Regions from separate parts of the Rhodococcus wratislaviensis genome, predicted to be linked through region 2. Evidence: riboswitches for the same ligand, from Rfam matches in the RefSeq annotation. Region 2 holds a riboswitch; each other region holds the start of a gene.
What was found. Region 2 has a riboswitch for S-adenosylmethionine ahead of WKC72_RS11785 (putative leader peptide). Riboswitches for the same ligand answer to the same signal wherever they lie in the genome.

Region 1 (10,521 bases), 3.7 Mb from region 2:
GAATCACGAACGCCTTCCCGAACCGTGTGTTGAACCGCTGGGCGAGATCGCGGGCCAGTTCGAGATGCTGACGCTGGTCCTCGCCGACGGGGACCCGCTGCGGACGGTAGAGCAGGATGTCGGCAGCCATCAGCACCGGATACGTGAACAGGCCGACGCTCGCGTTCTCGCTGCCCTGCTTGGCCGACTTGTCCTTGAACTGCGTCATCCGGCTCGCTTCACCGAAACCGGTGATGCAGTTGAGGACCCACGCCAGCTGCGCGTGCTCGGGCACCTGGCTCTGCACGAACAGCGTGGCGCGGTCGGGGTCGATTCCGAGGGCCAGCAGCTGCGCCGCCGCGATCTTCGTGCGACGGCGCAGCTCCTTCGGGTCCTGCGCCACCGTGATCGCGTGGAGGTCGGGGATGAAGTAGAACGCGTCGAAGTCGTCCTGCAGAGGCACCCACTGCTGCAGAGCACCCAGGAAGTTGCCGAGATGGAACGAGTCGGCGGTGGGCTGGATGCCGGAGAGCACCCGCGGTTTCGCGGTGGGTTTCTGAGCTGCAGGGGTCGACATGAGTACTGATCTTTTCACGTGCGCCGTGACGACACGAATCAGATACCGGTCGTCAGCGGTACTGGACGGTGACCGGCGCGTGATCGGACCACCGCTGGTCGTAGGTTTCGGCGCGCTCGACGACGGCCTGCTTGGCCCGCTCCGCCAGTTCCCGGGTGGCGATCTGGTAGTCGATCCGCCAGCCGGAGTCGTTGTCGAACGCCTTCCCGCGATACGACCACCACGAGTACGGCCCGGCGATGTCGGGATTCAGCTGCCGGACCACGTCGGTCCAGTGCGCGTCCTCGGCGAACAGGGCCCCGAACCACTCCCGCTCGTGAGGCAGGAACCCGGAGTTCTTCTTGTTGGTCTTCCAGTTCTTCAGGTCGAGTTCGGTGTGGGCGATGTTCCAGTCGCCGCAGACCACGACGTGCCTGCCCGCCGTGGCGGCGGCCGCTGCGGTATCGGTGAGGTACCGGGCGAAGGAGTCCATGAACCGCTCCTTCTCTTCCTGCCGGGGCGTCTGGGCCTCCCCGGAGGGCAGGTACAGGCTCGCCACGGTCAGGTCGTCGAAGTCGGCCTCGAGGTAGCGGCCCGCGGTCGCGAACTCGTCGTCACCGTGGCCGACACGGAAGGCGTCGGCAGGTTTCCGGGACAGGATCGCGACGCCGTTGCGCCCCTTCGACGACGGTTCCGCCGACACCAGATTCCATCCGCCCTCCAGGGCGGGCGCGAGCGTCTCGGCGAGTTGCTCGTCGGACGCCCGCGTCTCCTGCAGGCAGACGACGTCGGCCTCCGTGCGCTCGATCCACTCGGTGAGTCCCTTGCGGGCGGCCGCGCGGACGCCGTTGACATTGACGGTGGTGATGATGTGTGGCACGGCAAGCACCGTAGCGGACGCGTACGACAGCGCGACTACCGAGACGAACGGGCGCTGCGGCGTTCCATCGCGACCGCCACGGTGAGAACCACGAGTCCCGCCACGGCGAGCAGAGCACCGACCGCGGCGGGCGCCGTGTAGCCGTAGCCGGCCGCGATCACGACGCCACCGATCCACGCCCCGAACGCGTTCGCGATGTTGAGGGCCGCGTGGTTGAGGGAGGCGGCGAGGGTCTGGGCATCGGCGGCGACGTCCATCAGCCGGGTCTGCAGTCCGGGAACCATCGACGCACCCGCCGCACCGACGAAGAACACCAGCAGCAGCGCCGTGTACGGGTTGTGCGAGGCGATCACGAAGATGCCGAGCAATACCCCGAGCGCCGTCATCGATACGAACAGACCGGGAATCAGCGCCCGGTCGGCGAGCCGGCCGCCGATCAGGTTGCCCGCGACCATGCCCAGCCCGTAGATCATCAGGGCGAGCGGCACAAGCGACCGCGACAGCCCGGCGACGTCGGTGAGCGTCGTGCTGATGTACGTGTACACGGCGAACATGCCACCGAACCCGACCATGCCGATGATGAGCGTCATCCACACCTGCGCGCGGCGCAGGGCACCGAGTTCGGTGAGGGGATTCGACATCCGCATGGCGGCGAGCGCGGGCACCCACGACCAGATCGCGCCCAGTGTCACCACACCGATCACGGCCACGAGCGCGAAGGCGCTGCGCCAGCCGAGCGTCTGGCCCAGCCACGAGGCGACGGGAACGCCGACGACGTTGGCCACCGACAGTCCCATCATGACGAGAGCGACCGCCCTGGCCCGCTGACCGCGGTCCGCGAGGTGCGCCGCCACGAGGGCCGCGACACCGAAGTAGGCGCCGTGCGGGAGGCCTGCCACGAACCGCGCGGCCATCAGCACGGCGTAGTTCGGCGCGAACACGGTGGCGGCGTTGCCGATCGTGAACGCCGCCATCAACGCGATCAGCAGCGTCTTGCGGGGCACCCGCGCGGTGAGCGCCGCGATGAGTGGCGCGCCCACGACCACACCCAGCGCATACGCCGAGATGACGTGCCCGGCCGTCGGCTCGGTGATCCCGAGACTCGACGCCATCTCGGGCAGCAGCCCCATCGCCACGAACTCGGTGGTCCCGATCCCGAAGCCACCGAGCGCGAGCGCAATCATGGCGAGCTTGCGGACGGAGGGATGTTGCGCGATGACACCGAGGTGCTCGGGGCGGACGGGGGTGGAAGTGCTCACAGAAGAACTTTCGACTAGGCAGAGATACGGCTACGCGGCGCACGGCGCCTCGTTGCGCAACGACCCACGTCGAAATTCTCTTCCCCGGATTCCGCTTTTCGCGCATCGAGCGACCGTGAGATGACTCACCCGGGGCCCGGAGACGCCGAACGGGACGCCCCGTGAGGGACGTCCCGTTCGTAACGCTGTGGCTCGGTGCCTACTGCTCGGCGATGGCCTTCTGGAGGTTGATGTCCAGCGCACCGAGGAACTCCTCGGTGGTCAGGTAGCCCTGGTCGCCGCCGACCAGCATCGCGAGGTCCTTGGTCATCTGGCCACCCTCGACGGTCTTGATGACCACGTCTTCGAGCTTCTGGGCGAAGCCGATGACGTCGGGGGTGTTGTCCAGCTTGCCGCGGTGCTCGAGTCCACGGGTCCACGCGAAGATCGACGCGATGGGGTTGGTGGACGTCGGCTTGCCCTGCTGGTGCTGACGGAAGTGACGCGTCACGGTGCCGTGTGCGGCCTCGGCCTCACACGTCTTTCCGTCCGGGGTCAGCAGCACGGAGGTCATGAGGCCGAGCGATCCGAAGCCCTGCGCGACGGTGTCGGACTGGACGTCGCCGTCGTAGTTCTTGCAGGCCCAGACGTAGCCGCCCTCCCACTTGAGCGCCGACGCGACCATGTCGTCGATGAGGCGGTGCTCGTAGGTGAGGCCTGCCGCGTCGAACTCCGGCTTGAACTCGGTCTCGTAGACATGCTGGAAGATGTCCTTGAACGCGCCGTCGTACGCCTTGAGAATGGTGTTCTTGGTCGACAGGTACACCGGGTAGTTCTGCTGCAGGCCGTAGTTGAGCGAGGCGCGCGCGAAGTCCTCGATGGACTTGGTGAAGTTGTACTGTCCCTGGACGACGCCGCCGCCCTCGGGGAAGTTCACCAGTTCGTGCTCGATCGGCTCGCTGCCGTCCTCGGGCGTGTAGGTGATCATCACCTTGCCGGGGCCGGGGACCTTGAAGTCGGTGGCGCGGTACTGGTCACCGAAGGCGTGACGGCCGATGATGATCGGCTTGGTCCAGCCCGGAACCAGTCGCGGAACGTTGGAGATGATGATCGGCGCGCGGAAGATCGTCCCACCGAGGATGTTGCGGATGGTGCCGTTGGGCGACCGCCACATCTTCTTGAGACCGAATTCCTCGACGCGTGCCTCGTCCGGGGTGATGGTCGCGCACTTGACGCCGACGCCGTGCTTCTTGATGGCGTTGGCCGCGTCGACGGTCACCTGGTCGTCGGTCTCGTCCCGGTACTCGATGCCGAGGTCGTAGTACTCGAGGTTCACATCCAGGTAAGGATGGATCAGTTTGTCTTTGATGAACTGCCAGATAATGCGCGTCATCTCATCGCCGTCGAGTTCGACGACGGTGCCCTCAACCTTGATTTTGGACATGGGTGCTTCGCGTCCTCCTAGGAAGTTTCCCTGGTTACACGGTTGCGGGCGCACTTTGTGAGTGGGTCCGCGAACGGTTCGCTTATCAAACGTAGACGGTCAAGGCGGCCCCTGGGGAGACCGCACCTAAACAAGACAAGCGTACTGCTATGCGAGCGGCTCGCAACATGTGGGGCGCACGACCCACCCCTACTCGCGGGTAACTTTTCCCTGCTAGCGGCCCTGATCGGTGCCGTTTCCGGTCGTTCCGCCTCAGCCGCTAAGATTCACTCCAGGTCATGAGTGCCAGCAACGAGCCCCGGCTAGCTGGCCGGCAACCCTCCACCGCGGTGGGGTGCCCCGGGTGATGACCTGGTTCCCTGATTCATACAACAGTCGGGTGACAAGCGCGGGTCCGACATCGGAGGTTCATGATGTGTTGTTGTTGTCGTAGATAGACCCCAGACAAGCCCTGCGCGCGAACGACCCAGCACTCCGTCCGCGCCTCGTCAGACCACTGGAGTAGACAGCACATGACCGAGAACTGGTCGTTCGAGACCAAGCAGATCCACGCCGGGCAGACGTCCGACGCGACCACCAAGGCGCGGGCGCTGCCGATCTACCAGACCACCTCGTACACGTTCGACAGCACCGATCACGCTGCCGCGCTGTTCGGTCTGGCCGAGCCGGGCAACATCTACACCCGCATCATGAACCCCACGCAGGACGCGGTCGAGCAGCGCATTGCCGCACTCGAAGGCGGCGTCGCCGCACTGTTGCTGTCCTCCGGACAGGCAGCCGAGACGATCGCGATCCTGAACCTCGCGGAGGCGGGCGACCACATCGTCTCCAGCCCGCGGCTGTACGGCGGCACCTACAACCTCTTCCACTACACGCTGCCCAAGCTCGGCATCGAGGTCTCGTTCGTCGAAGACCCCGACGACCTCGAGCAGTGGAAGGACGCGGTCCGGGACAACACGAAGGCGTTCTACGGCGAGACCATCTCCAATCCCCGCAACGACGTCCTCGACCTGCCCGGCATCTCCGGGATCGCGCATCAGCACGGACTCCCGCTGATCGTCGACAACACGGTGGCCACCCCCTACCTGATCCGCCCCCTCGAGCACGGCGCGGACATCGTGGTGCACTCGGCCACCAAGTACCTCGGCGGCCACGGCACCGCGATCGCCGGTGTCATCGTCGACGGCGGCACGTTCGACTGGACCCAGGGGCGCCACGGCAACTTCACCACCCCGGACCCGAGCTACCACGGCGTCGTCTACTCCGAACTCGGACCGCCCGCGTTCGCCCTCAAGGCGCGCGTGCAGCTGCTCCGCGACCTCGGTTCGGCGATCTCCCCGTTCAACGCGTTCCTCATCGCGCAGGGCCTCGAGACGCTGAGCCTTCGGATGGAGCGACATGTGTCCAACGCGACCGCCGTCGCCCAGTACCTGGAGGCGCGACCGGAGGTCGTATCCGTCGGATACGCCGGGCTCCCGTCGTCGCCCTGGCACGACCGGGCGAAGCAGATCGCGCCGAGGGGTGCGGGCGCCATCGTGACGTTCGAACTCGCAGGCGGCATCGACGCGGGCAAGAAGTTCGTCAACGCGCTCACCCTGCACAGCCACGTCGCGAACATCGGCGACGTCCGCTCGCTGGTGATCCACCCCGCGTCCACCACACACTCCCAGCTGACCCCCGAGGAGCAGGCCGCCAGCGGCGTCACCCCCGGACTGGTCCGCCTGGCTGTCGGCATCGAAGGGATCGACGACATCATCGCCGATATCGAGACCGGACTTACGGCGGCGGCATCTTGACCGTGAGCGCTGTACAGAACCTGCCCGTGGCGGACGGACGTCTCGGCACCATCGACATCGGATCGCTCGAGCTCGAGAGCGGGACGGTGATCCCGTCGGTGTCCCTCGCCGTGCAACGATGGGGTGAGTTGTCCCCGAACCGCGACAACGTGGTGCTCGTCGAGCACGCCCTCACCGGCGACTCCCACGTCACCGGACCCGTCACCGACGAACACCCCTCCCCCGGCTGGTGGACCGGAATGGTCGGTCCGGGTGCGCCGATCGACACCGACGAGTGGTGCGTCATCGCGACCAACGTCCTCGGTGGCTGCCGCGGCACCACCGGTCCCGGTTCGATCGCCGAGGACGGGCGCCCGTGGGGCAGCCGCTTCCCGGAGATCTCCATCCGCGACCAGGTCGCGGCCGAGAAGAAGTTCACCGACCTGCTGGGCATCGACAAGCTGGCGTCCGTCGTCGGTGGTTCGATGGGCGGAATGCGCGCGCTCGAGTGGGCCGTCACCTACCCGGACCAGGTGGCGTCAGCGCTCGTTCTCGCCGTCGGAGCCCGCGCGACCGCCGACCAGATCGGCACGCAGACCACCCAGATCGCGGCCATCACCAGCGACCCCGACTGGCAGGGCGGCGACTATCACGGCACCGGCCGTATCCCCCGGGCCGGACTGCGCATCGCCCGCCGGATCGCGCACCTGACATACCGCAGCGAGAGCGAACTCGACTCCCGGTTCGCGAACTCGCCGCAGGACGGCGAGGACCCGTGGCGCGGCGGACGGTACTCCGTCGAGAGCTACCTCCAGCACCAGGCCGACAAGCTGGTCGGCAGATTCGACCCGAGCACGTACGTGCTGCTGTCCGAGGCCATGAACCGGCACGACGTGGGCCGCGGTCGCGGTGGCATCGCCGCGGCGCTGGGGAAGATCACCGCACCCGTCATCGTGGGCGGCGTCGACTCCGACCGCCTCTACCCGATCCGCCTGCAGGAGGATCTGGCCAACGACATCCCCACCTGCGACGGACTGCGCGTGCTCAACTCGCGGGACGGCCACGACGGGTTCCTCACCGAGGCCGCCGCAGTGGCGAAGCTGCTCTCCGAGACGATGCAGCTGGCACGCACCGGGCGCTGACACCGGCGCGGGCGACGCCCGCTCGGACCGCTAGTCGGTTCCGAGCGGGTCGATCGACACGGCCAGCCACACGATCGCGCCCCCGACGGCGACGAGCGCGCCCACGTCGAAGGGCTTGCTGCGCACCGCGAGCAGCCCCACGCGCTCCGACGGCATCATCAACCGGAAGACCGCCGCGAGCAGCGTGGCGACACCGAACACGAACGCCCCTCGCCGCCACCGATCCGCGAGCACGAACACCACGGCCACGACGATGACGACGAGGACTGCGAGCATCGGCAGGTTCTTCTTCGCGAATTGCCCCCAGTCGGCCATCTCAGCCGAGAGACGCTGCGACACGCTCGGCCCGCTCCACGACGTTGGTCAGCAGGAAGGCGCGGGTGAGCGGTCCGACACCACCGGGGTTCGGGGACAGGAAACCGGCGACCTCGGCGACGTCCGCCGCCACGTCGCCGCGCAGTCCGTCCTCGGTGCGGCTCACACCCACGTCGAGCACCGCAGCGCCGGGCTTGACCATGTCGGCCGTCACCAGACCGGGAACACCCGCCGCCGCGATGACGATGTCGGCGCGGCGGACCTCCGCGGCGAGGTCCCGCGTGCGGGTATGGCAGAGCGTGACGGTGGCGTTCTCGCTGCGCCGGGTGAACAGCAGACCGATCGGGCGGCCCACGGTGACACCGCGACCGACGACGACGACGTGCGCCCCCTCGATCGGCACCTCGTACCGGCGCAGCAGGTGCAGGATGCCGCGCGGCGTGCACGGCAACGGCGCCTCCTTGCCCAGCACCAGCCGGCCCAGGTTGACCGGGTGCAGGCCGTCGGCGTCCTTGTCGGGGTCGATGCGCTCGAGGGCCGCGTTCTCGTCGAGCTGCTTCGGCAGCGGCAACTGCACGATGTAGCCGGTGCAGTCGGGGTTGGCGTTGAGCTCGTCGATGGTGGCGTCGAGCTTCTCCTGCGTGATGTCACCGGGCAGGTCGCGGCGGATCGAGGTGATCCCGACCTTCGCGCAGTCGTTGTGCTTCCCGCGCACGTAGGCGGCCGACCCCGGGTCGTCCCCCACCAGAACGGTGCCGAGACCGGGCGTGATGCCCTTGTCCTTCAGGGCGCTCACCCGCACCTTCAGGTCTTCGAAAATCTCGTCGCGGGTCGCCTTGCCATCGAGGATCGTTGCAGTCACGTGCCCCATTGTTTCAGGTTCGCCATACGCGCGTCAGGTCGGTTCCACCACGAGCCCGTTGGCCGTCGCGTACGCGATGGCCTGGGTGAGCTCGATCTGCGCCTTGTCCAGCGACACCGCCGTCCACAGGTTCGCGTCGACGTGGGCCCCGCGCAGGTCCGCGCCGTCGAATTTCGCGCCGCCGGTGCGGGCGCCGAACAGATCCGCCGCGCGGAGTACGGCGCGGCGGAGGTCCGTGCGGACGAGGTTGGCTTCCCGGAACCGGCAGTCCGTGAAATCGAGTCCGCGCAGGTCCGCGCCGCCCAGCGACGCGAGCGTGAAATCGCATTCGTCGAAGACCATCGGGCGCAGCCTGCAGTTGTCGAATTCCGAACCGAGGAAGCTGCAGTTGCGGAACTCGCTGTGCCACAGCGTCGTTCTGGTGAACGAGCACGAGCGGAACGCCGTCCCCACGTGACGCGACTCGGCGAGGTCGGCGCCCGTGAAATCGCATTCGGTGAAGATCACCGACTCGGTGCGGAGTTCACTCAGGTCGGCGTCGCGGAAGTTGCATTTCGTGTAGTGCCGCCGCTGCCAGTTCTGCGCGGGGAGTCGTGCGTCGCCGTAGTCCTCACCCACCACCTCTTCTACCGGATCCATGCGTCCATCATGCCGCCTCGCGGAGTGCCCCTAAGCTGTGCGGGTGTTCCGAGTGATGTTCCACGAACCCCGAATCCCACCCAACACCGGCAACGCCATCCGCATGGTGGCAGGCACCGGGTGCGAACTGCACCTCGTGGGTCCACTCGGCTTCGACCTGTCCGAGCCGAAACTCAAACGCGCCGGGCTCGACTACCACGACCTGGCGTCGGTGACCGTGCACGAGAACCTGGAGGCGGCCTGGGCGGCGGTGGAGCCTGCGCGGGTGTACGCCTTCACCGCGCACGCCACCGTGTCGTACGCCGACATCGCCTACCAGCCCGGCGACGTTCTGCTGTTCGGTCCCGAACCCACCGGACTGTCGGAGGAGGTGCTGGCCGATCCACACGTGACGGAGCGGCTCCGCATCCCCATGCTGCCCGGCCGCCGGTCGCTGAACCTGTCGAACGCCGCGGCCCTCGTCACGTACGAGGCGTGGCGCCAGCACGGATTCAGCGGGGCTGCGCTGTAGCCCCGACAGCTGCGGCCCCCACACCCGCGGCCGCGCCGGCACCGAGGGCGATGTCGAGGAAGTCGCGCGCGGCACCCTGCACGCCGCGCACCGGGTCCCAGACAGCGGAGAGCCGCCGCGGAAGCGTCAACCCCTCCACCTGGACGGAGGCGAGCCGGCCGTCGGTCAGGTCGGCTGCGACCGCCAGCGAGGACAGCACGGCCGGCGCGTTGCCCGCCACCACCGCCGCCTTCACCGCCGTGCACGACGTCAACTCCAGCAGCGGCGGGACGCACTGCGGCACCGCGTTCTCCAGGGTGGTGCGCGTCCCGGAACCGGACTCCCGCTGGATCATCGGCGTCGCGGCGAGTTCGGACACGGGAATCGGTGACCGGCGGACCCATTCGTGCTCCGGTGGCACCACGACGACCAGATGGTCGCGGCCGATCTCCCGTACCTGCAGCCCGGCCGGAATGTCCGGGCCCTCGACGAACCCGAGATCCGCCTCACCGGACAGCACCCGGGCGGTCACCTCGGACGAGTTGAGGAGCCGGACGTTGGTGACCACGTTCGGGTACTTGCGCCGCATCGCGACGGTCCACCCGGGAACGAGGTACTCGGCGATCGTCATGCTGGCCGCCACCGTCAGCCCGGCCTGCCGTTCGCCGCGCAGCGCCGCGACACCCGATGCCAGTTCCTCGGCCGTCGCGAGGATGTGGCTCGCCCACTCGAGGATGAGCGCGCCCTCCGACGTGGGCCGCACCCCGCTGGCGCCGCGGCTGAACACCTTGATGCCGAACTGGCGTTCGGCCGAACGCACCCGGGCGCTGACGGCCTGCTGGCTGAGCCCGTGTTCGCGCCCCGCCGCCCCCATGCTTCCGAGCCGCTCGACGGACAGCAGGACGTCGAGGGCACTGAGTTCGGGTACTCGGGGAGACAGCGGCACAACCCAAGGCTAGTCCCACAAACGCGATTTGTGGGTATTCAACTTCAAGCCTTCTACCGGCCACGACGATGCGTCGGCAAGCTCTAGGTATGACCCCGAATTGGTTCGCAGCAGTGATGGGCACCGGCATCGTCGCAGTCGTCGCCGCGGCATTTCCGGCCGGCGGTCCGGTGGCCCGGACGGCGGCCGAGATCTTCTGGCTGATTGCCGTGACGCTGCTCGTGGTGCTGACGACCGCGCTGGTGCGTCACTGGA
Region 2 (9,815 bases):
GGCGATCGCCGTCGTCGAGAAATTGGCCCGCGACCTGGTCGACGCGGTCACGCACCTGAAGACCGAGCTCGAGGGCGTCCGGGAAGCGGCTGCCACCCACGGTATGGCCCTGTCCGACAATGGGGATGTCACCGATGGATCGCCCGTCGACGCCTCGGTGGCAGCGCGTCGTGAAGAACTCCGTGCCGCCGCCCGCGCGCTGATTCTGCACGCGGAGGACCTCGTCGCCGACGCGGCCGCCGTCCTCACGCGGGCCGCGGACGGCGCGACCGAACCCGGTGAGGCGGATCGCCCGGGCACCGGACTGTCCGCCCCGGCGCCCCCGCCGGACGGCTCCCCGCTCGACAACCGCGCGTACTGGGACGCCCTGCCGGCAGCCCAGCGCCGCGAGGTGATCGAGCAGCATCCCGAATGGGTGGGAAATCGCGACGGCATCCCGTCCGCGGTGCGGCACGAGGCGAACGTGACCCGGTTCGACGACGAGCGGTCGCGGTGGGAGACGGAACGAGACCGACTCCGGGACAGGCTGGACCACACCATGTTCGGTGGAACATTCACCGACGACGACGCCGAACTGTGGTACGCCGAGCAGAAGTTGCGGGACCTCGACAACCTCGAGGAACTCGTGCGCGCTCACCCGGACGGCAGGCTGATGTTGCTCGACCTGCAGTCGGGTGAACGGACGATGACCGCATTCGCACTCGGCGACCCGGACACCGCCGACCACATCTCCGTCACCACACCGGGCATCGACACGACCGTCGCCTCGCTGCGCGGGATGACCGAGGAGGCGGCGGCGCTGAAAGCCGAGACCGAACGGCAATTGGACCTGGCCGGCCGCTCGAGCGATTCGGTGTCGACGATCGCGTGGCTGGGGTATCAACCGCCGACGACCACCGGTCCGGGCAATTTCGATGTGCCGTTCATCGACCAGAATCTCGGGCGTGGATGGCTCGTCGATTCCTGGCAGTCCGACCGCGCGACCGCGGGTGCACCGAAGCTCGCCGCGTTCTACGAGGGCCTCGACGTCGCCTCGCGGACGCCCGATCCGCACATCACCGCGCTCGGCCATTCGTATGGTTCGTACACCCAGGGCCTGGCCCTGCAGGACGCGGGACCGCGGCAACCGGTCGACGACGCCGTGTTCTACGGGTCGCCCGGGTTCCACGCGAACGACGAATCGGATCTCGGTTTGACACCCCGGCACGGGTTCGTGATGCGCGCACACGACGACCCCATCACCGTGGCAGACGGGTTCGGCAGGCTCGGCCCCGATCCGGTGCAGACGGACCTCGAACAACTGTCGGTGCGCGAGGCGTCGACCCCCGACGGCGTGCAGCGGGAAGATGCCAACGGGCACAGCGAGTATCCACGGCCGAGCGGCAACGGAGAGTTACGGACGTCCGGATACAACATGGCGGTGATCATCGCGGGCATGCCGGAACTGGCGATCCGGTGAGGGTCCGCGGCGAATGGGCAATGACGGCGGTCGCCGTGATCGGCGCGGCGATCCTGACGAGCGGATGTGGTGGCGTGACGGACAACCCGTACAACTTCAGCGACGACGAGATCGCTGCGGCGGCAGCGAGCCTGAGCGGCCGGCCGACACTCGCGGTCACCGAGCGGCAGGTCACCGATGCGCTGGTGCGGATCAGCGAGGCCGTCGCTGCGATAGCACCGGACGTCCGGTGGCGGTGGCATCGCGAACGCAGCCAGGGCGGCGGGTGCCCGGGACCGTATGCGTACACGGAGGGGCTTTCCGTCACCACGCAGGTATTGCTGTCCGACAACCCGATCGGCGACGCCGACTGGCCCGCCGTGCTGACCGCGGCCCGTGCGATCGCCACCGACGCCGGAATGGACCGGCTCGACGTGCACACCGACCGACCCGGACGCCACGACGTCACGTTCGCCGGTGGGGACGGGAACCGGATCACGTTCGGGACGTACCGGGCAGCGGCCATCAGGGGCATCACCGGCTGCCGCCACCCGTGAGTACTTGTTAACGTCCCGCGGTTAAGAAGTACTCACGGGCGGCGGAGCCGCATCGCCGCCGAACGGATCCGACGTGCGGCCGACCAGATCGGCGACCGATTTGAGCACCGCGGTGGGGCGGTAGGGGAACAGTTCCACCGAATCCCGCGTCGAAATTCCGGTGAGGACGAGGATGGTCTGCAACCCGGCCTCGAGCCCGCAGACGATGTCGGTGTCCATGCGGTCGCCGATCATCAATGTGTTCGCGGAGTGCGCGCCGATGGCCCGCAGCGCCGAGCGCATCATCAGCGCATTCGGCTTGCCCACGTAGTACGGGTCGCGACCGGTGGCCCTGCTGATCAGTGCCGCAACGGATCCCGTGGCCGGAAGGGAACCCTCCCGGGACGGCCCGGTGGGGTCGGGGTTGGTGGCGATGAAGCGAGCGCCCCTCTCCACCAGACGAATTGCGGTGGTGATGGCCTCGAAGGAGTAGGTGCGGGTCTCGCCGAGGACCACGTAGTCGGGATCGTTCTCGGTGAGGACGTACCCGATGTCGTGCAGCGCGGTGGTGAGCCCGGATTCGCCGACGACGTACGCGCTGCCGCCCGGACGCTGGCTCGCCAGGAACGTCGCGGTGGCCAGGGCGGACGTCCAGATCGATTCCTCGGGAATGTCCAGGCCGGTGCGGAGCAGACGGGCGCGGAGGTCGCGCGGAGTCCTGATCGAATTGTTGGTTAGCACGATGAACGGGGTACCCGACTCCCGGAGTTCGGCCAGGAACAGGTCGGCCCCGGGGACCAGGTGCTCTTCGTGGACGAGAACGCCGTCCATGTCCATGAGGTAGGTCCAGCCCGGGTGCTCTACGTCGTTGCTCACCGACTCAGTATGAGGGAGTGGCAGGGTGCATGCGCGACTATGCGAGCAGCCGGAACAGACCGATGAGGCCGACGACGACGATGGTTCCCCGCAACGCGGTGGGCGACAGCCTGCGGCCGTAGCGGGCGCCGAGGACGCCTCCGAGTAGCGAGCCCACCGCGATGAGGCCGGCGGCCGCCCAGCTGATCCGGTCGAAGGCCACGAGCGTGTACGCGGTCGCGGCGACGACGTTGACGATGAGCGAGAGCAGGTTCTTCGCGCCGTTCATCCGTTGCAGGCTCTCCGGCAGGATCGCGCCCATCACGCCCATCAGCAGGATGCCTTGCGCAGCGGTGAAGTATCCGCCGTACACGCCCACCGCGAACGTGCCGACGGTCAGCAGGGTGAGGCGCGCCGGGCTCAGGCCCGCCTCGTGGCTGCCGCGCTGCTTCGCCCAGGCCTGGATCTTCGGCTGCAGCACCACCAGGATCAGGGCGAGGATCAGCAGCACCGGGACGACGAGTTCGAACACAGTTTCGGGCAGGTGCAGCAGTAGCCACGAGCCGAGAATCGCACCGCACAGTGACGCCGGGATCTGCCACCGCAGCCGCGGTCCCTGCCCGGCCAGTTCCCGCCGGTACCCCCACGTCCCGGACACGCCACCGGCGACCAGGCCGATCGCATTCGACATCGTGGCGGTCACCGGAGGGAACCCGAATGCCACCAGGGTGGGGAAGGTGATGAGCGTGCCGCTGCCGACGATGGCGTTGATCGCGCCCGCGCCTACGCCGGCTACCAGGATCGCGATGACTTCGAGTGGTGTCACCGAGGCGACGTTACAAGGGCCTCCGGAGGCCCGGCAGCCGGGTCGCACCACCGTGGAGATGCAGGGCTGCAAGCCCCATTCAACCGCATGGATCTCCGTCTGTCAGTACTTCTGCGCACGGTGATTCTTGCGAGCGATCGTCACCATTTCCCCTGTGTCGCAGGGAAATACCCCGTGTTGACGGGTCCCGGGAATGCGGCTAGTGTTCGCTTCAACCATCCAGAGCGACCGAGAGACCTGGCTCGTTGACGTCGCAGCAACCCTTCCGAATTCTTCGGGTGCGGGTGCTACCGCCGGGATCGATGGAAGGCAGCACATGAACTACCTCGCGCGTCCTGCGTGGCGCAGACGGCACATCGACCTGTGCCGGACCACCTCCTGCCACTGTTGACGGGGTCTCACAGCACGCTCCCCGGGCATTTCGCCCGGTGAGCGCCTGACGCGCGCCCGCATCCCGCGGAAGACGCGCCCTCCTCCCGTCCCGGTTCCAGGTGAAAGGCCGCCTCAGTGATGTCTGTCGTAAGTGGTGAGGGAGCGTGAGCGCCCCCGTCCGGGCGCGTTCGGCCGCGCCCCTCGAGTCAGTGCCCTCCGGCGACGGGGACGCCGCGCTGGAAGTGGCGCGGAGGTGGCATCCGTGGCGGTGGATCGTCAGCGCCGTCGTGCTGGTACTACTCGCCCAGTTCGTCCACGGCCTCGCCACCAACCCGGGGTGGGACTGGGCCACGTTCGCCAAGTACTTCACGGCCGGCTCCGTGCTGCAGGCCCTGTGGATGACGGTGAAGCTGACGCTGTGGGGGACGATCCTCGGATTCGCACTCGGTGTGGTGCTGGCGGTCAGCCGCTTGTCGCACAACCCGGTGCTGCAGGTGATCGCCTGGGTGTACATCTGGGCGTTCCGATCGATTCCGCTGATCGTGCAGCTCCTGTTCTGGTTCAACATCACGTACCTGTATCAGACTCTGTCGCTGGGCATTCCGTTCGGCCCGGGCTTCTTCACGTTCGAGGTCAACGGCGTCATCAGCGGCTTCACCGCCGCCGTCATCGGTCTGGCCCTGCACCAGGCCGCGTACTCCGCCGAGATCATCCGGTCCGGCATCATCTCGGTGGACCACGGGCAGATCGAGGCGGCGCAGTCGCTGGGCATCCCGCGCCGTCGCCAGTTCTTCAAGATCGTTCTGCCCCAGGCGATGCGCGGCATCCTGCCGAACGCCGCGAACGAGGTGATCAGCCTGTTCAAGGGCACCTCGATCGTGTCGACGATGGCGATCGCCGAGCTGTTCTATCAGGTTCAGGTGATCTTCGGCCGCAACGGCCGCGTCGTGCCACTGCTGATGGTCGCGACGATCTGGTACATCATCCTGACCACGCTGTTGTCGATCGGCCAGTACTACGTCGAGCGGCACTACGCGCGCGGATCGGCTCGGGCACTGCCGCCGACTCCGTGGCAGAAGCTCACCCGGAAGTTCGCCGAGATCCGTGACGCCGGTGTCTCCGTACCGAGAGGTGCCACGAAATGACAACCGAAGCCCATCCGGCGGAGTACGCAGTGGAAGTTCGCGGAGTCCACAAGTCCTTCGGCGCACTCGAAGTCCTCCAGGGTGTGGACCTGCTGGTCCGCAAGGGCGAGGTGACGGTGATCCTGGGGCCGTCGGGTTCCGGCAAGTCCACGCTGCTGCGCACGCTCAACCACCTGGAGAAGGTCGACCGCGGCACCATTCGCATCGACGGCGACCTCATCGGTTACCGGCGCAAGGGCAACAAACTGCACGAACTGCGTGAACGCGAGATCCTGAAGCAGCGGTCCCGGATCGGATTCGTGTTCCAGAATTTCAATCTGTTCCCCCACCTCACGGTGCTGGAGAACGTGATCGAGGCGCCGGTGTCCGCGCAGGGCCGCGACCGGGCAGAGGTCGAGGCCGAGGCGATTGCGCTGCTGGAACGGGTCGGCGTGGGCGAGAAGGCCCACGAGTACCCGCGGCAGCTGTCCGGCGGCCAGCAGCAGCGGGTCGCGATCGCCCGGGCCCTCGCACTGCGCCCGGCGGTGATCCTGTTCGACGAGCCCACGTCGGCCCTCGACCCGGAACTGGTCGGCGAGGTCCTCGCCGTGATCAAGCAACTGGCTCGAGACGGCGCGACCCTCGTGATCGTCACCCACGAGGTGGGCTTCGCGCGGGAGGTCGCCGACACGGCGGTCTTCATGGACGCCGGCGTCGTCGTGGAACAGGGCCCACCCTCGCAGGTCATCGACAACCCGCAGCACGACCGCACCGCAGCATTCCTCTCCCGAGTTCTCTGATTTCCCACACCTCGGTGTGGATCCCCGAAAGGCACACATGTCCACCGCACGGTTCCGTACGAAGATTCTGGCCTCGGCCCTCACCACCGTCGCGCTGCTCGCCGCCGCGTGCGGGGGCGGCGACGTCGAGGACGAGGGATCGGGGCCGACCTCGGCCGCCGGTTACAACCTCACCGCAGACCAGAACCGCATCACCACCGACGAGGTCGAGTCGATCGCCGCGAAGGTTCCCCAGCAGATCCGCGACCGCGGCACGCTCATCGTGACGGGCAGCGCCGGTTCCGCCCCGCCCCTGCGCTTCTACGCCGACGACGACAAGACGCTCATCGGCTCCGAGACCGACTTCGCGTACCTGATCGGCGACGTTCTCGGGTTGAAGGTCGATCTCCAGGCCGCGGACTGGGCGCAGAACTTCGTCCGCATCGATTCGGGGGAGGCCGACGCGTTCATTTCCAACGTCACCGTCACCGAGGAGCGGAAGGAGAAGTACGACTTCTCGACGTACCGCCTCGACACGGTCGCGTTCGAGACGAAGAAGGACAGCGGCATCCAGATCAAGGAGCCCAAGGACGTCGCGGGCCTGAAGATCGCGGTCTCCTCCGGCACCAATCAGGAAGCGCTGCTGGTGAAGTGGAGTGAGCAGAACGTCGCGGCGGGGCTCGAACCCACCGACATCACCTACTACCAGAACGTCACCGACTACTACCTGCCACTCGCGTCGGGCCGGATCGACGCCTACTTCGGGCCCAACCCGTCGTCGTCGTTCCACGTGGCGCAGGCGGGGGAGAGTGAGATCGCCGGAACGTTCTCGGGGGCGGGCGACGCCCTCCAGGGTGAGATCGCCGTGCTCACCAAGAAGGACAACGGCCTGGTGACCGCCGTCAACGAGGCAATCAACCACATCATCGAGAACGGCACGTACGCACAGGTTCTCGACCGCTGGAACATCGCGAGCGAGGCAGTCGGCACGTCGGTCGTCAACCCGCCCGGACTCCCGAAGACCAGCTGACAGGAGGACCAGTGACCGAGAGGACCGAATCCGTGCAGACCGTGTTCGTCGACCAGGCAGATCCACTCGCCGCGCCGCTGCTCGAAGAATTGGCGATCGAATACAGCACCCGGTACGGGCGCACCCGCAACGAGATCTACGACGATCTCAGCACGTATCCGGCGGAGGAGTTCGCCGCGCCGGGTGGCGCGTTGCTCGTCGTCGTCGAGGGCGGGACATCGGTGGCGGGCGGAGCCTTCCGCCGCTACGACGACACGACGGCCGAACTCAAACGGATCTGGACCTCGTCGGCGCACCGCCGCCGCGGCCTCGGACGAATCGTGCTGCGGGAGCTCGAGGCCGAGATCGTCCGGGCCGGCTATTCCCGCATCTTCCTCACCACGGGCCCGCGGCAGCCCGAGGCGGTGGCCCTGTACCTGGCCGCGGGGTACACGGCGCTGTTCGATCGCTCCCTCCCGCCGCAGGACGTCGGAATCCACGGATTCGAGAAGGTCCTGCACACCCCTAACGCTCTGCCTTCCGCCTGGGCCGCAAAGGAGTACGAGTCCGTATGAAGTTTCTGCTGATGAGCCTGATCACTCACCAACCGGATCCGGTGACCGGGGAGAGGATCAGCACTGCGGCCAGGCTGCAGGAGGTCGTGGAGTCCGCCGTCCTCGCCGAGCAACTGGGGTACGACGGGTTCGCCGTGGGCGAGCGCCACGAGCATCCCTTCCTGTCCTCGTCCCCACCCGTGGTGCTCAGCGCCATCGCGGCGCGCACCGGCACGCTGCAGTTGTGGACCGCGGTGACCACGCTGAGCCTGCTCGACCCGGTCCGCGCGTTCGAGGACTACTCGACGCTGGACAACCTGTCGGGCGGCCGGCTGCAGCTCATCATCGGGAAGGGCAACGGCACCGCGCAAGCGGAGCTGTTCCACGTCACCCCGGACGACCAGTGGGACCGCAACCGCGAAGGCTACGAACTGTTCCGGCAGTTGTGGGAAAGTGAGGACGTCACCTGGGAGGGCGCGTTCCGGCCGTCGCTCGCGCACGCTGTCGCACTGCCGCGCCCGCTGCAGCGACGGATCCGGATCTGGCACGGCAGCGCGACGAGCAAGGAATCGGTGGATCTCGCGGCCCGCTACGGTGATCCGATCTTCTCGGCGAACGTCACGTATCCCATCGACTCGTACGCCGAACTCGTCCGGCACTACCGCGAACGGTGGACGCACTACGGTCACGATCCCGCCGACGCCCTCGTCGGCGCCGGAACCGCCGGGTTCTACGTGACTCCGAACTCGCAGGACGCGCTCGACGTGTGGCGTCCCATTCACGCCGCTCGCCTCGACTTCGCCCGCAGGGCAGGACTTCCGGTCGTGTTCGAGACCGTCGAGGACTTCGTCGAACGCAGTTCCGCACTGATCGGCAGCCCGCAGCAGGTGATCGACAAGGTGCAGCGCTACCACGAGCAGTTCGGCCACGAGGTGATCCACCTGAGCGCCGACCGCGTCGGCACCGACAAGCAGCACCGCGAGAGCCTGGAGCTGTTCCAGGCCGAGGTGGCACCCGCGCTGCGCGAGACCATTCCGAGCCGCCCCCTCGCGGCCCGCACCGAGGAGGAAGACGCATGAGCCTGGTTCTGGGCATCGAACTCGACGGCGAGGGTGCGCATCCCGAAGCCTGGCGCCGAGCCGCGCACACACCCGACCGGTTGCTGACCGGGCGAACGGTGGCGGACCGGGTCGCGGCGGCCGAGAACGCGGGTTTCACGTTCGCCTCCTTCGATGATTCGCTCCTGCCTCCCGGCGCCGGCGGGGGACCCGTCGGCCGGATCGACGCGGTGAACCGCGCGGCGTTCGTCGCCGCGACCACCAGCACGATCGGACTCGTACCGGTCGTCGGCACCACGTATGCCGAGCCGTTTCACACGTCCTCCCAGCTCTCGACGCTCGACTACGCGTCGCGCGGTCGCGGTGGCTGGATCGCAGCACGCGACACCGACCCGCGGGTCGCGAGCGCACTGGGCCGGGCCGAGGTCACCGCACCCGCCGATCTCGTTCAGGAGGAACGGGACGCGATCACCGTGGTCCGGGACCTGTGGGATTCGTGGGAGGACGACGCGGTGATCCGCGACTACGCGACCGGACGTTTCCTCGACCGCGACCGAGTGCACTACCTCGACTTCCAGGGCGAGACGTACTCGGTGAAGGGTCCGGCCATCGTGCCGCGACCACCGCAGGGGCAACTGGTGGTGTTCGGCCGTGCGGGGGACACCGATCCGTCGCTGGTCGACGTGGTGCTGGTGTCCGGACCGACAGTCGAGGACACCGTCGAGGCGGCCGTGCGCGCAAAGGCAGGCGGGGCGGTACTGGTGTTCGCGGAACTGGACGTCGCGCTGGGCGCGTCGCCGCCTGCCCCGCCGAGCGGACGGGTGTCGTTCGCCGGCGATGCCACCGGGCTGGTGGACCTGTTGCGGACCCTGGATGCGCACGTCGACGGCGTGCGCCTGCATCCCGCCGTCGTCGACGAGGACCTTCCGGTGCTGGCCCGGTTCGTGGTTCCGGCGCTTCTCCGTGCCGGCATCGCCCACCGTCCAGTTCCCGGTTCGACCCTGCGCGGCACGCTGGGCCTCGACCGTCCCGTCACCCGATTCCAGGCCGAGCGCCTCGAACACTCCTCTCGCTGAAAGGTTGTGGAGAACATGACCGACAACTCGTACGCCCGACCCGGCGCCCAGGTGCACTTCGGTGTCTTCTTCCAGGGCGTCAACCACACGACGATCTGGTCGGATCCGTCGAGCGGATCGCAGATCGACTTCGAGACGTTCCGGCGGGTGGCACTGACCGCCGAGCGCGGCCTGTTCGACGCCTTCTT
Region 3 (10,521 bases), 2.6 Mb from region 2:
CCCCACGGTGTCGGGGGCGTCCGACCACAGCCGCAGGAACTCCAGGCCGTCGACGGAGCCGAGGCCGTCGAGGAGCCGGCCGGTGAGCGCCGCCTCGTGTTCGGCCACCGTGCCGAAGTCCAGCTCGGACAGCGCATCGCACGCGGCGGCGAGCGCCGCCGCGCCGAGCACGTTGGGGGTTCCCGCCTCGTGCCGGGCAGGGGCGGGCGCCCACTGGGTGGATTCGACGGTCACGTTCCGGACTGCTCCGCCGCCCGCGAGGTAGGGCTCGGCGGCGTCGAGCCAGTCCCGGCGGCCGACCAGCACGCCCGAGCCGAAGGGGGCATACAACTTGTGTCCGGAGAATGCGAGGTAGTCGACGCCCCACTTTTCGACATCGATGCGGCGGTGCGGTGCAAGCTGAGCGGCGTCGACGAGAATCCGTGCGCCGCAACGATGCGCCACCTCGGCGAGGGTGGCGATGGGCAGCACCTCGCCGGTCACGTTGGACGCACCCGTCACCGCGAGTAGGGCGGTGGGCTTGGAGCACAGTTCGGCGACGAGCAGGCGGACCGTCTCGTCCAGCGTGTCCGCCGCCCTCACGACGCGAGAGTTCTTCCACGGCAGCAGGTTCGCGTGATGCTCGATGTCGAGGACCACGGTGCTGCCGGGGACGCAGCCGGCGAGCAGATTCAGCGAGTCGGTCGTGTTCCGGGTGAAGACCACCACCTGGTCCTCGCCCGCTCCGACGAACCGGGCGACCGAGTCGCGGGCCTTCTCGTAGCACTCGGTCGACACTCGCGACGCGTAGCCGGCGCCGCGGTGCACGCTGGAGTACGTCGGAAGCAGTGCCGCAATTCGGTCGGTCACCTGCGCCAACGCCGGGGCACTGGCGGCGTAGTCGAAGTTGACGTAGGCGCAGTCGCCGCCCTGAACGAGCGGAACCCGCAGGTCGGAGCCCGAAACCTGGGCCAGGGGGGCAACACACACGTCAGCGGTCAATACAGCAGTCATCACGACATCCCTCGTAGTCAGGGACTCGTCGCAGGGTCGGTGCCCTCTCGGAGTCCGCGCTTGCCGGGTTCGGTATGAACCTCAGCCTGGTCGTCACCCGGAGCACCCCGCCGCGGTGGAGGGTTGCCGACCAGCTAGCCGGGGCTTGACGCTGGTACTCGTGACCTGTTTCGAAGATTGCAGGATCGACGCGCGGTTGTCAACCCGAACCCGGGAGGATCCGGCATCCGGGCGCAAGAACCCGCGTCAGTTCGGGGTCACCCCGAGGAGCGGGGCGAGCTGGTTCGCAATCGGGTTGAGGTCCAGCCTGTTCGGGTCCTTCTTCGGCTTCGAGTCCCACGGCTGCACGGTGGCGGGGTCGCCGAACACGATCCGGTTCGCACTGCGGACGCCGGTGAGACTGCCCTGCGGAGCCGCACAGGACGCCGCGGTGTTCTGCGGGAAGTCCTGCTGCGTGTCGTCGAAGTTCGGGTCCTTCCGCTTCATCTCCTCGAGGATCGCCTGGGTGCCCTCGTAGCCGACGGTGCACGACGGCGGATTGTTGGTCTCGGCCACCAGGCCCAGGTGAACGGTTCCGTCGCCGGGCGCAATGGTCGACGACGCCGCCGCCACCCCCGGCAGGTACACGAACAGGGTCTGCAGGGCCGTGGCCTGCACCGCGATCGCCTTCGTCGTGGCGGACAGGTTGGCAAGGTTCGTCGTGACACTCGGTGCGACCGCCGAGACAAGTTGCCCCAGTTGATCACTCGCCGAGTTTCCGTTGTCGATCAGCCGCCGGACGTCGGGGTCGCTGCTGCGCAGCCGATCCGCAAGCGAGTCCAGGTCGGCACTGAAATCCCTGATTGCAGAGGACTGTTCGGACTGCGTGTCCAGCACTGCGCGACTGTCGCGCACCAAAGCCATTGTCCGATCGAGCGATTCGGCGCCCGATGCCGACAGCCCGGAGAACGAATCCGCGAGCGATTGCAGGTCTTCACCCTTGCCGTCGAACGCCGCGCCGAGTTCCGTCACGACCGTGTGGAGCGCGTCGATCGGCACGGATTCCGTCAACCCCTGCGTGCCGGCAAGCAACTCTTCGACGGGCACCGGCGTCGACGCATCCTCGGCGGCGATACGGGACCCGTTCGCCAGGAACGGCCCGCGATCGGTGGCGGGCTGAAGGTCGACGTACTGCTCGCCGATCGCCGACCTGTTCGCCACGAGGGCTTTCGCGGACGCGGGAATGCCGGGTCGCACCCACGTAGACGAGGCCCATGAGGGCCACGAGAACGAATCCGATCAGCTGCCACCGGACGAGCGGCGACCTCACCGTCCACCCTCGATCCCGCGTCGAGCGAACGCCGTCCCCGCTGCGGCGAGCCGGCACCGATTCGCGAAACGACTGTTGATGGCAGCGACAGGCACAGGTACTCCGATGGCAGAGGGATACATGAGACGAACAGTTACACATATATCTAGTCCGGTAGCCGTAGCAGCGCAAACTCCGCACCACCCGCGGTGGTGCACGTCACGCGCAGGTCTTGACTGAATTTTCAGTTTGGAATATCTTCGGTACTCAACAGGACGTGATGACGGTCACCTCCGCCGAGAATGTGAGGTCCGCAGTGTCCACGAATCTCGACCCGACGACGCCCCTCGACGACACCGCCCCCTCCCCGCCGGAGGACCGTTTCGGACACGTCGAGACGATCGGCGTGGAGTACATCCCCGAAGCGGAACGCGATTCGCGACCGCTCAACATGCTCGCCGTGTTCTTCGGCGGCAACCTGGCGTTCTCGGTGATCGTGTTCGGCTGGCTCCCGATCACGTTCGGACTCGGGTTCGGCAGTGCGATCGCGGCCAGCGCGGTCGGCATCGGACTCGGCACGCTCCTCATCGCCCCTCTGTCACTTCTGGGCCCGCGCACCGGCACGAACAACACCGTGTCGAGTGGTGCGCACTTCGGAGTGAGCGGACGGATGATCGGCTCGGGGCTCACCCTGCTCTTCGCCCTCGCATACGCCGCGATCGCGGTCTGGACGTCGGGTGACGCGCTGATCGCGGCCGCCCACCGCCTGCTCGGCACGCCGGTCGACAACGGCATGCTCGCCCTGGGTTACGGCATCATCGCCGCCGAGATCGTGGCCGTCGCGCTGTTCGGCCACGGCACGGTGGTCGCGCTCCAGAAGTTCGTGCTGCCCGTCGTCGCCGCGCTGCTCCTGCTCGGTGTCTTCGCATTCGCGGGTCGCTTCGACGGCGGAGCGGGCAGCGGCGACTATCTCCTCGGCGGATTCTGGCCCACCTGGATTCTGGCCGTGGTGCTCGCCGTCGGCGGTCCGCTGTCGTATGCCCCGACGCTCGGCGACTACAGCAGGCGGATCTCCCGAGTGCGGTTCAGCGACCGTTCGATCGTCGCGGCCACCATGGCAGGTATCTTCTTCGGGCTGTTCCTGACGGCAGCTTTCGGATCGTTCACCGCGTCGACGTTCACCACGCTGAGCGACTCCTACGTTGCCGACCTGGTGGCGGAGGCGCCCGGTTGGTACGTGCTGCCGATCGTCCTCGTCGCACTCGCGGGAGGACTGGGCCAGGGCGTCCTCAACGTCTACGCCAGCGGCCTCGACCTGGAGGCTCTGATCCCCCGGTTGCGCCGCGTCCACACCACGTTGATCACGTCGGCGCTCGCGGTGGCCCTGCTCTACATCGGTGTCTTCGTCGTCGACGCCGTCGATTCGATCACCGCGATGACCCTGGTGCTCAACGGTTTCGCCGCGCCGTGGGTGGCGATCAACGTCGCTGGTTTCCTGGTTGCGAGGCGAGGGCAGTACGACGCGGTCGACCTCCAGGTCTTCAACCTGGGCCGCAAGGGTGGGCGGTACTGGTTCACCGGCGGCTGGAATCTGCGCGCCGTCATCCCCTGGGCGGCCGGATCGGTCTTCGGCGTCCTCGCCGTGGACACCTCGCTGTACTCCGGGCCCCTTGCCGACATCGCGCACGGTGTCGATGTCAGTCTTGTCGGATCGTCGGCCATCGCCGTGGCCGGCTACCTCGTCGCGCTGCGACTGTGGCCCGAACACGTGGCCCCGGTCGAGGCGCCGACGTCCTAGGACGACACGACCGAAGGAGATTCACCGATGAGCGAGCGACGCGATGCGATTCTGAAGGCCAGCGCGACGGCCATTGCCCAACGAGGCATCCGCGGGCTTCGCGTCAACGATGTCGCGGAGGTCGCGGGCGTGTCGCCGGGCCTGCTGTACTACCACTTCAAGGATCGCATCGGCCTCCTCGAGGCCGCCCTGAACTACATCAACGACCGTGCCCGCGCCTACCGCGGCGAGGGCGAGGGATCCGGCGACTCCGCCCGCGACCGCCTCACCCGCTCCCTCCTCGGCGAGATCCAGGACCGTCCCGAGGTCGTGGAGAACTCGCTGGCCTGGAACGAGTTACGCGCATCCGCCGTGTACGAGGAGGCGTTACGGGAGCCCCTCGCACGGACCACCGCCGCGTGGGTGTCGGAAATCGCCGACGCGATCGCGCAGGCGCAGGGCACCGGTGAGATCGCCCCCTCCCTCGACCCCCGGCGCACCGCGGTCACCATGACCGCCCTCGTGGAGGGCCTGTCCGGGCGGTGGCTCTGCAAGGAGATCTCCACCGAGGACGCCCGCTCCCATCTGCTCGGCGCGATCGACGTCGTGATGTCCGAGCCCACCCACCACTCCGATCCGACCCACCACATTTCCGACACCCCCATCACATCCAGACCGAAGGAATAACGATGACCATTCGCACGATCACCGCACTGCCCGCTCCGTCCTCACCGGCGCGCTTCACCGAATCCGCCCGCACGCCGCTGCGGGTCGGGCTGGTGCAGCACCGCTGGCGTCCCGATGCCGACGCACTCCGCACCGAGCTGACCGACGCGATCGGCGAGGCCGCCGCCCTCGGCGCTGCCGTGGTGTTCCTGCCGGAACTCACGTTGTCGAAGTACCCCGCCGACACCCGCGCGACCGGGACCCCCGGCCGCGACGCCGAGAACCTCACGACCGGGCCCACCTACACTTTCGCGGCCGCCGCCGCTGCCCGGCACGGGGTCTGCGTCCACGCCTCCCTCTACGAACGAGCCGACGGCCCGGACGGTCTCGGCTTCAACACCGCCATCCTCGTGTCCCCGTCCGGTGAACTGCTCTCCCGGACCCGCAAGCTGCACATCCCCGTCAGCGCCGGCTACTACGAGGACACCTACTTCCGCGGCGGTCCCGCCGACGACGCCTATCCCGTCTACCGCCCCGCCGAACTGAACGGTGCCGCACTCGGTTTGCCGACGTGCTGGGACGAGTGGTTCCCCGAAGTCGCGCGGATGTATTCACTCGGCGGCGCCGAGATCCTCGTCTACCCCACCGCGATCGGGTCGGAGCCGAGCGCCCCGTCTTTCGACACCCAGCCGATCTGGCAGCACGTGATCGTCGGAAACGGCATCACCAGTGGCACATTCATGGTGGTCCCGAACCGCTGCGGCAACGAGGGCGGCATCGACTTCTACGGTTCCTCGTTCATCTCCGACCCGTACGGCCGGGTGCTCGTGTCGGCGCCCCGCGACGAGGAGGCGGTCCTGGTGGCCGATCTCGACCTCGATCAGCGGAAGGACTGGCTCGATCTCTTCCCGTTCCTGACCACCCGCAGGCCGGACACGTACACCCGGCTGACGGATCCCGTGGACCACGAGCACCCCTACGGGCTCCCGACGACCGTATCGGCCGCGGAGACCCGGTCATGACCTGGCGTATGCCCAGCGAGACCGAACCTCAGGAACGGGTGTGGATGGCGTTCCCGCCCCTCGGGGCCTCGATGACCGCGACAGCGGACGACGCGCACGAGGCGCGGACCGCGTGGACGGCCGTCGCCCACGCGATCACCGAATTCGAACCGGTCACCATGGTCGTCGATCCGGCGGACCGGGACGTCGCCCGGCAGTACCTGTCCCCGGACGTCGATGTGGTCGAGGCTCCCCTCGACGACGCCTGGATGCGCGACATCGGACCCACATTCGTCCTCGACGAGAACGACCGCCTCGGTGCCGTCGACTGGACGTTCAACGGCTGGGGACAACAGGAGTGGGCCACCTGGGACTGCGACCGGTCGATCGGCGCGGCCGTCACCCGGTGGTCCGGTGCCCAGCCGGTCCCGTCGTCGATGGTCAACGAGGGCGGCGGGATCCAGGTCGACGGTCACGGCACCGTGCTCGTCACCGAGACCGTGCAACTCGACCCGCTGCGCAACCCCGGCCTGGACGCGGCGGGAGTCGAGGCCGAACTCGCGCGCACGATCGGCGCCGAGCACGTCGTCTGGCTCCCCCGCGGCCTCACGCGGGATTCCGAGAAGTTCGGCACCAAGGGCCACGTCGACATCGTCGCGGCGTTGCCCGCACCCGGGGTGGCTCTCGTGCACTCCCAGCGCGACCGATCCCACCCCGACCACGAGGTGACCGCCGAGATCCTGAAAGTTCTCTCCGACAGCCGTGACCGTTCCGGTGCGTCGTGGCGGATCGTGGAGGTGCCTGCCCCGACGGTCCTGCGTGACGAGGAGGGCTGGGTGGATTACAGCTACATCAATCATCTCGTCGTCAACGGCGGCGTCATCGCGTGCGGCTTCGACGACCCCCACGATGCCCTCGCCCGCGACATCCTGTCGAGCGTCTACCCCGGTCGCCGCGTCGTCACGGTCGACGCCCGGCAGATCTTCGCGCGGGGCGGCGGCATCCACTGCATCACCCAGCACCAGCCTCGCGGCCGGATCTAGCGGGCACTGTTCTCACTGTCCACTTCCGCGAGCCGCCTCGCCAGGAATCGCCGGGTCGGTTCGTTCGCCGCCAGGCCGATCGCGGCGCGGTACTCCGCTCTCGCCTCCGCGGGCCTGCCCGCTCGGCGCAGCAGGTCGGCGCGCGTCGCGTGCACGGTGTGCGTCCGCGCCAGCCTCGGCTCCCCGGCGAGTGCGTCCAACTCGGCGAGGCCGGCGTCGGGGCCGTCGCGGAAGCTCACTGCGACAGCGCGATTGAGACGGACTGCAGGTGAGTCACCGTACGTCCCGAGTTCGTCGTATCCGGCGACGACGGCGTTCCACTCGGTGGCCGCCCAGTTCGGCGCCGTCGCGTGGGCGGCCGCGATCGTGGCCTGCGCGCTGTACGGACCGCCTCCCCTGCGCCGTGCGGCCCGCAGGCACACGACGCCTTCCTCGATCTTCGCCCGGTCCCAGCGCCGACGGTCCTGGTCCTCGAGGGAGACGAGATCGCCAGCGCCGTCCGTTCGCTGGGCGCGCCTACTGTCGTGAAACAGCATGAGCGCCATCAGCGCCCACGCCTCACCCTCGTCCGGCATCAGCTCGCACAGCAACCGGCCGAGCCGCAGCGCCTCCTCGCAGAGTTCGTCCCGGATCGCGGTGTCGCCCGACGTCGCCGAATAGCCCTCGGTGAACACCAGATAGATGCAGGCGAGCACCTGCGGGGTGCGCTCCGGCAGCAGATGGTCGGGCGGGACCCGGAAGGGGATACCGGCGGTCCGGATCTTCGACTTCGCGCGGCTGAGCCGTTGGGACACGGTCGGTTCCGGGGCAAGGAACAACCGGGCGATCTCCGCGGGCCTCAGCCCGGCCACCAGGCGGAGGGTCAACGCGACCTGCGACTCCGGGGACAGCGCGGGATGGCAGCACGTGAACATGAGCCGCAACTGGTCGTCACGCACCGGCCACACCTCTTCCTCGTCCGGAGGCGGAACGAGCCGCGCCGCATCGTGCTCCTTGTCGCCGCGCAACGACTCCCGGCGCAACCGGTCCAGGGCCCGGTTGCGTGCGACGGTCGTGATCCAGGCTCCCGGGTTCCTCGGCAGCCCCGCCTCCGGCCAGCTGCGGATCGCCTCGGCGAACGCCTCCTGGACCGCATCTTCCGCGAGGGACAGGTCGCCGACCATCCGTGCCACGGTCGCCAGCGCCCGACCGGACTCCTCCCGGAAGACGCGGCCCAGCGTGTCGCCGTCCATTACTCGGTGTAGGCGACGATCTGCCGGAGTTCGATGCAGCCCTTCGGCGTCACCGGGATCTTCGCCGACAACGCGATCGCGCTCTCCCGGTCGTCGGCCGCGAGCACGTACAGGCCGTTCGCGACCTCGGCTGTCTCGGCGAAGGGGCCGTCGGTGAGAAGGAGTTCCCCGTCCCGGACGCGGATCGTCGTCGCGGAGTCCGGCGGATAGAGGGCGCCGCCGCCACGCACCGCGGACCCGGCGAGGCGACCGAACTTCTCGTGCTCGGCCATTCCCTCGTCCCACTGGGGTGTGCCCGGCGCCACCGCCGCCGCCACCGGTTCGCGGAGCAGCGCCATCCAGCAGCCCTTTTGATCGGTCACGGGCATCCACTCGAACATCGGCCACAACTCGATGATCGCCTCGGGGATGTGCCGCGCCACATTCAGCACCTCGTCCAGGTCCGGTCCCTCGAGGACGTAGAAACCACCGATCACCTCCGCGGTCTCCGCGAACGGACCGTCCGTGATCAGTGTGCGGCCGCCCTCGTTCCGGATGGTCGCCGCCTCCGCGCTCGGATACAGGGCACCACCTCCGACGATCGCGGAGCCCGCTCTTTCCGTGAACGCCTGGTGGCGCGCAACGGCCACCGCGAACTCCGGACTGTCCGGTGCCCACTCGGTGGCGTTCTTCTCGTCCGCCAGCAATGCCAGGTAGTACATGAGGTCATCCTTCCTCTAATCGAAGGAACCCGGGTGCTCCTTCTGACCAGACGACGAAGAAGAGAAGCGAACTTCTACATGCGCGGTGCGAGAACCGGCAACTGCGGGTGAAGAATGGTCGAAGAAGCCCTACCGACCACCAACTGTTCACCATCTGGCCACTTGATCGTGAGATAACGAGCCGTACGCACCACCACCCGCTCAGAGAAGGAATTCTGGATTGTCTCTCCAGTCGCCGACGGATTCGGACCTGTCGCTCCGTATACCCCGGGAATTCCTCCGCCGTGAATTCGCACCGGCGCCGCGCACACTCGTCGACATCCTGGTCGCGACGGCCGAGGCGAACCCCGAAGCCCCGGCGATCGACGACGGCTCGACGTCGCTCACCTACCAGGAACTGCTCGAGGAGATCCGGCAGACCGCGGAGGTCCTGGCCGAATCGGGAGTCGGGGCCGGCGATCGCGTCGGAATCCGCATGCCGTCCGGATCCTGCTCGCTCTACGTCGCGATCCTGGCGACGCTCGCCGTCGGCGCCGCCTACGTGCCGGTCGACGCGGACGACCCCGAGGAACGCGCCGAACTCGTGTTCGGTGAGGCGCAGGTCCGGTGCGTGATGACCGGCGCCGGGATCACCGCAGGCACCGCCCCCGACAGGGCCGAGTCGCCGAGCGCCCGTCCGCCGACCGTCGACGACGACGCCTGGATCATCTTCACCTCCGGTTCCACCGGCACCCCCAAGGGGGTCGCGGTGAACCATCGCAACGCGGCGGCGTTCGTGGATGCCGAAGCCCGGATGTTCCTGCAGGAAGACCCGATCCGGCCCGGCGATCGGGTGCTGGCCGGACTGTCGGTCGCGTTCGACGCATCCTGCGAGGAGATGTGGCTCGCGTGGCGTCACGGCGCCTGCCTCGTGCCCGCACCCCGGTCCCTGGTGCGCAGCGGCATGGACCTCGGCCCGTGGCTCGTCGCGCGCGACGTCAGCATCGTCTCGACCGTGCCGACCCTCGCGTCGCTGTGGCCCGCCGAGGCCCTCGAGGCCGTGCGCCTGCTGATCTTCGGCGGCGAGGCCTGCCCACCGGAGCTCGCGGAGCGACTCGCCGTCGACGGACGCGAGGTATGGAACACGTACGGGCCCACCGAGGCGACCGTCGTGGCCTGCGGCGCCCTGATGGACGGCAGGAGTCCGGTCAGCATCGGTCTCCCGCTGGACGGCTGGGACCTCGCAGTGGTCGACGGAACCGGTGAACCCGTCCCGGAGGGCGAGGTGGGCGAACTGGTCATCGGCGGCGTCGGCCTGGCCCGGTACCTCGACCCGGATAAGGACGCCGAGAAGTACGCCCCGATGCCGACACTCGGCTGGGACCGCGCGTACCGCAGCGGCGACCTCGTCCGCCTCGACCGCCGCGGACTGCTGTTCCAGGGTCGCGCGGACGATCAGGTGAAACTCGGTGGCAGGCGGATCGAACTGGGAGAGGTCGACAACGCCCTGCAGAACCTTCCCGGCGTCGGCGGCGCCGCCGCGGCCGTGCGCCGGACCGGAGCCGGGCACCAGATCCTCGTCGGCTATCTGGCCAGCACCAACCCCGACTTCGACCTCAAGGCGGCGCACACCGCGCTCACGGAGCAACTCCCGGCGGCGCTGGTTCCCCGGCTGGTCCTCGTCGACGAACTGCCCACCCGCACGTCGGGCAAGGTCGACCGGAACGCCCTGCCCTGGCCCCCGCCGGGTATCGACGATGCCGCGGAGAAACTGGGCCTCGAGGGCACACAGGCCTGGGTCGCGGGGCTGTGGACGGCGATCCTCGGTGCCGAGATCACGG

Region 1: another riboswitch for S-adenosylmethionine. It lies ahead of WKC72_RS29215 (bifunctional o-acetylhomoserine/o-acetylserine sulfhydrylase); the one in region 2 lies ahead of WKC72_RS11785 (putative leader peptide).
Region 3: another riboswitch for S-adenosylmethionine. It lies ahead of WKC72_RS38785 (aminotransferase class V-fold PLP-dependent enzyme); the one in region 2 lies ahead of WKC72_RS11785 (putative leader peptide).

What each region holds. Positions count from the first base shown of each region.
Region 1 covers NZ_CP150488.1:6,285,290-6,295,810, forward strand. The annotation lists gene trpS (tryptophan--tRNA ligase) at 1-556, opposite strand, end outside; gene WKC72_RS29200 (exodeoxyribonuclease III) at 609-1,415, opposite strand; gene WKC72_RS29205 (MFS transporter) at 1,451-2,674, opposite strand; gene WKC72_RS29210 (NADP-dependent isocitrate dehydrogenase) at 2,874-4,097, opposite strand; SAM riboswitch class IV at 4,372-4,492, shown strand; gene WKC72_RS29215 (bifunctional o-acetylhomoserine/o-acetylserine sulfhydrylase) at 4,610-5,893, shown strand; gene WKC72_RS29220 (homoserine O-acetyltransferase) at 5,890-7,014, shown strand; gene WKC72_RS29225 (DUF3017 domain-containing protein) at 7,045-7,329, opposite strand; gene WKC72_RS29230 (bifunctional methylenetetrahydrofolate dehydrogenase/methenyltetrahydrofolate cyclohydrolase) at 7,331-8,191, opposite strand; gene WKC72_RS29235 (pentapeptide repeat-containing protein) at 8,225-8,830, opposite strand; gene WKC72_RS29240 (tRNA (cytidine(34)-2'-O)-methyltransferase) at 8,874-9,341, shown strand; gene WKC72_RS29245 (LysR family transcriptional regulator) at 9,322-10,266, opposite strand; gene WKC72_RS29250 (TDT family transporter) at 10,356-10,521, shown strand, end outside.
Region 2 covers NZ_CP150488.1:2,600,435-2,610,249, forward strand. The annotation lists gene WKC72_RS11765 (alpha/beta hydrolase) at 1-1,459, shown strand, start outside; gene WKC72_RS11770 (LppA family lipoprotein) at 1,456-1,995, shown strand; gene WKC72_RS11775 (HAD-IIA family hydrolase) at 2,017-2,811, opposite strand; gene WKC72_RS11780 (sulfite exporter TauE/SafE family protein) at 2,888-3,655, opposite strand; SAM riboswitch class I at 3,868-3,964, shown strand; gene WKC72_RS11785 (putative leader peptide) at 3,972-4,046, shown strand; gene WKC72_RS11790 (amino acid ABC transporter permease) at 4,192-5,172, shown strand; gene WKC72_RS11795 (amino acid ABC transporter ATP-binding protein) at 5,169-5,951, shown strand; gene WKC72_RS11800 (ABC transporter substrate-binding protein) at 5,989-6,960, shown strand; gene WKC72_RS11805 (GNAT family N-acetyltransferase) at 6,972-7,514, shown strand; gene WKC72_RS11810 (LLM class flavin-dependent oxidoreductase) at 7,511-8,572, shown strand; gene WKC72_RS11815 (LLM class flavin-dependent oxidoreductase) at 8,569-9,627, shown strand; gene WKC72_RS11820 (NtaA/DmoA family FMN-dependent monooxygenase) at 9,643-9,815, shown strand, end outside.
Region 3 covers NZ_CP150488.1:8,480,605-8,491,125, forward strand. The annotation lists gene WKC72_RS38785 (aminotransferase class V-fold PLP-dependent enzyme) at 1-993, opposite strand, end outside; SAM riboswitch class IV at 1,045-1,159, opposite strand; gene WKC72_RS38790 (mammalian cell entry protein) at 1,240-2,229, opposite strand; gene WKC72_RS38795 (cytosine permease) at 2,598-4,079, shown strand; gene WKC72_RS38800 (TetR/AcrR family transcriptional regulator) at 4,107-4,745, shown strand; gene WKC72_RS38805 (nitrilase-related carbon-nitrogen hydrolase) at 4,748-5,746, shown strand; gene WKC72_RS38810 (agmatine/peptidylarginine deiminase) at 5,743-6,768, shown strand; gene WKC72_RS38815 (RNA polymerase sigma factor) at 6,765-8,000, opposite strand; gene WKC72_RS38820 (YciI family protein) at 8,000-8,701, opposite strand; gene WKC72_RS38825 (Pls/PosA family non-ribosomal peptide synthetase) at 8,922-10,521, shown strand, end outside.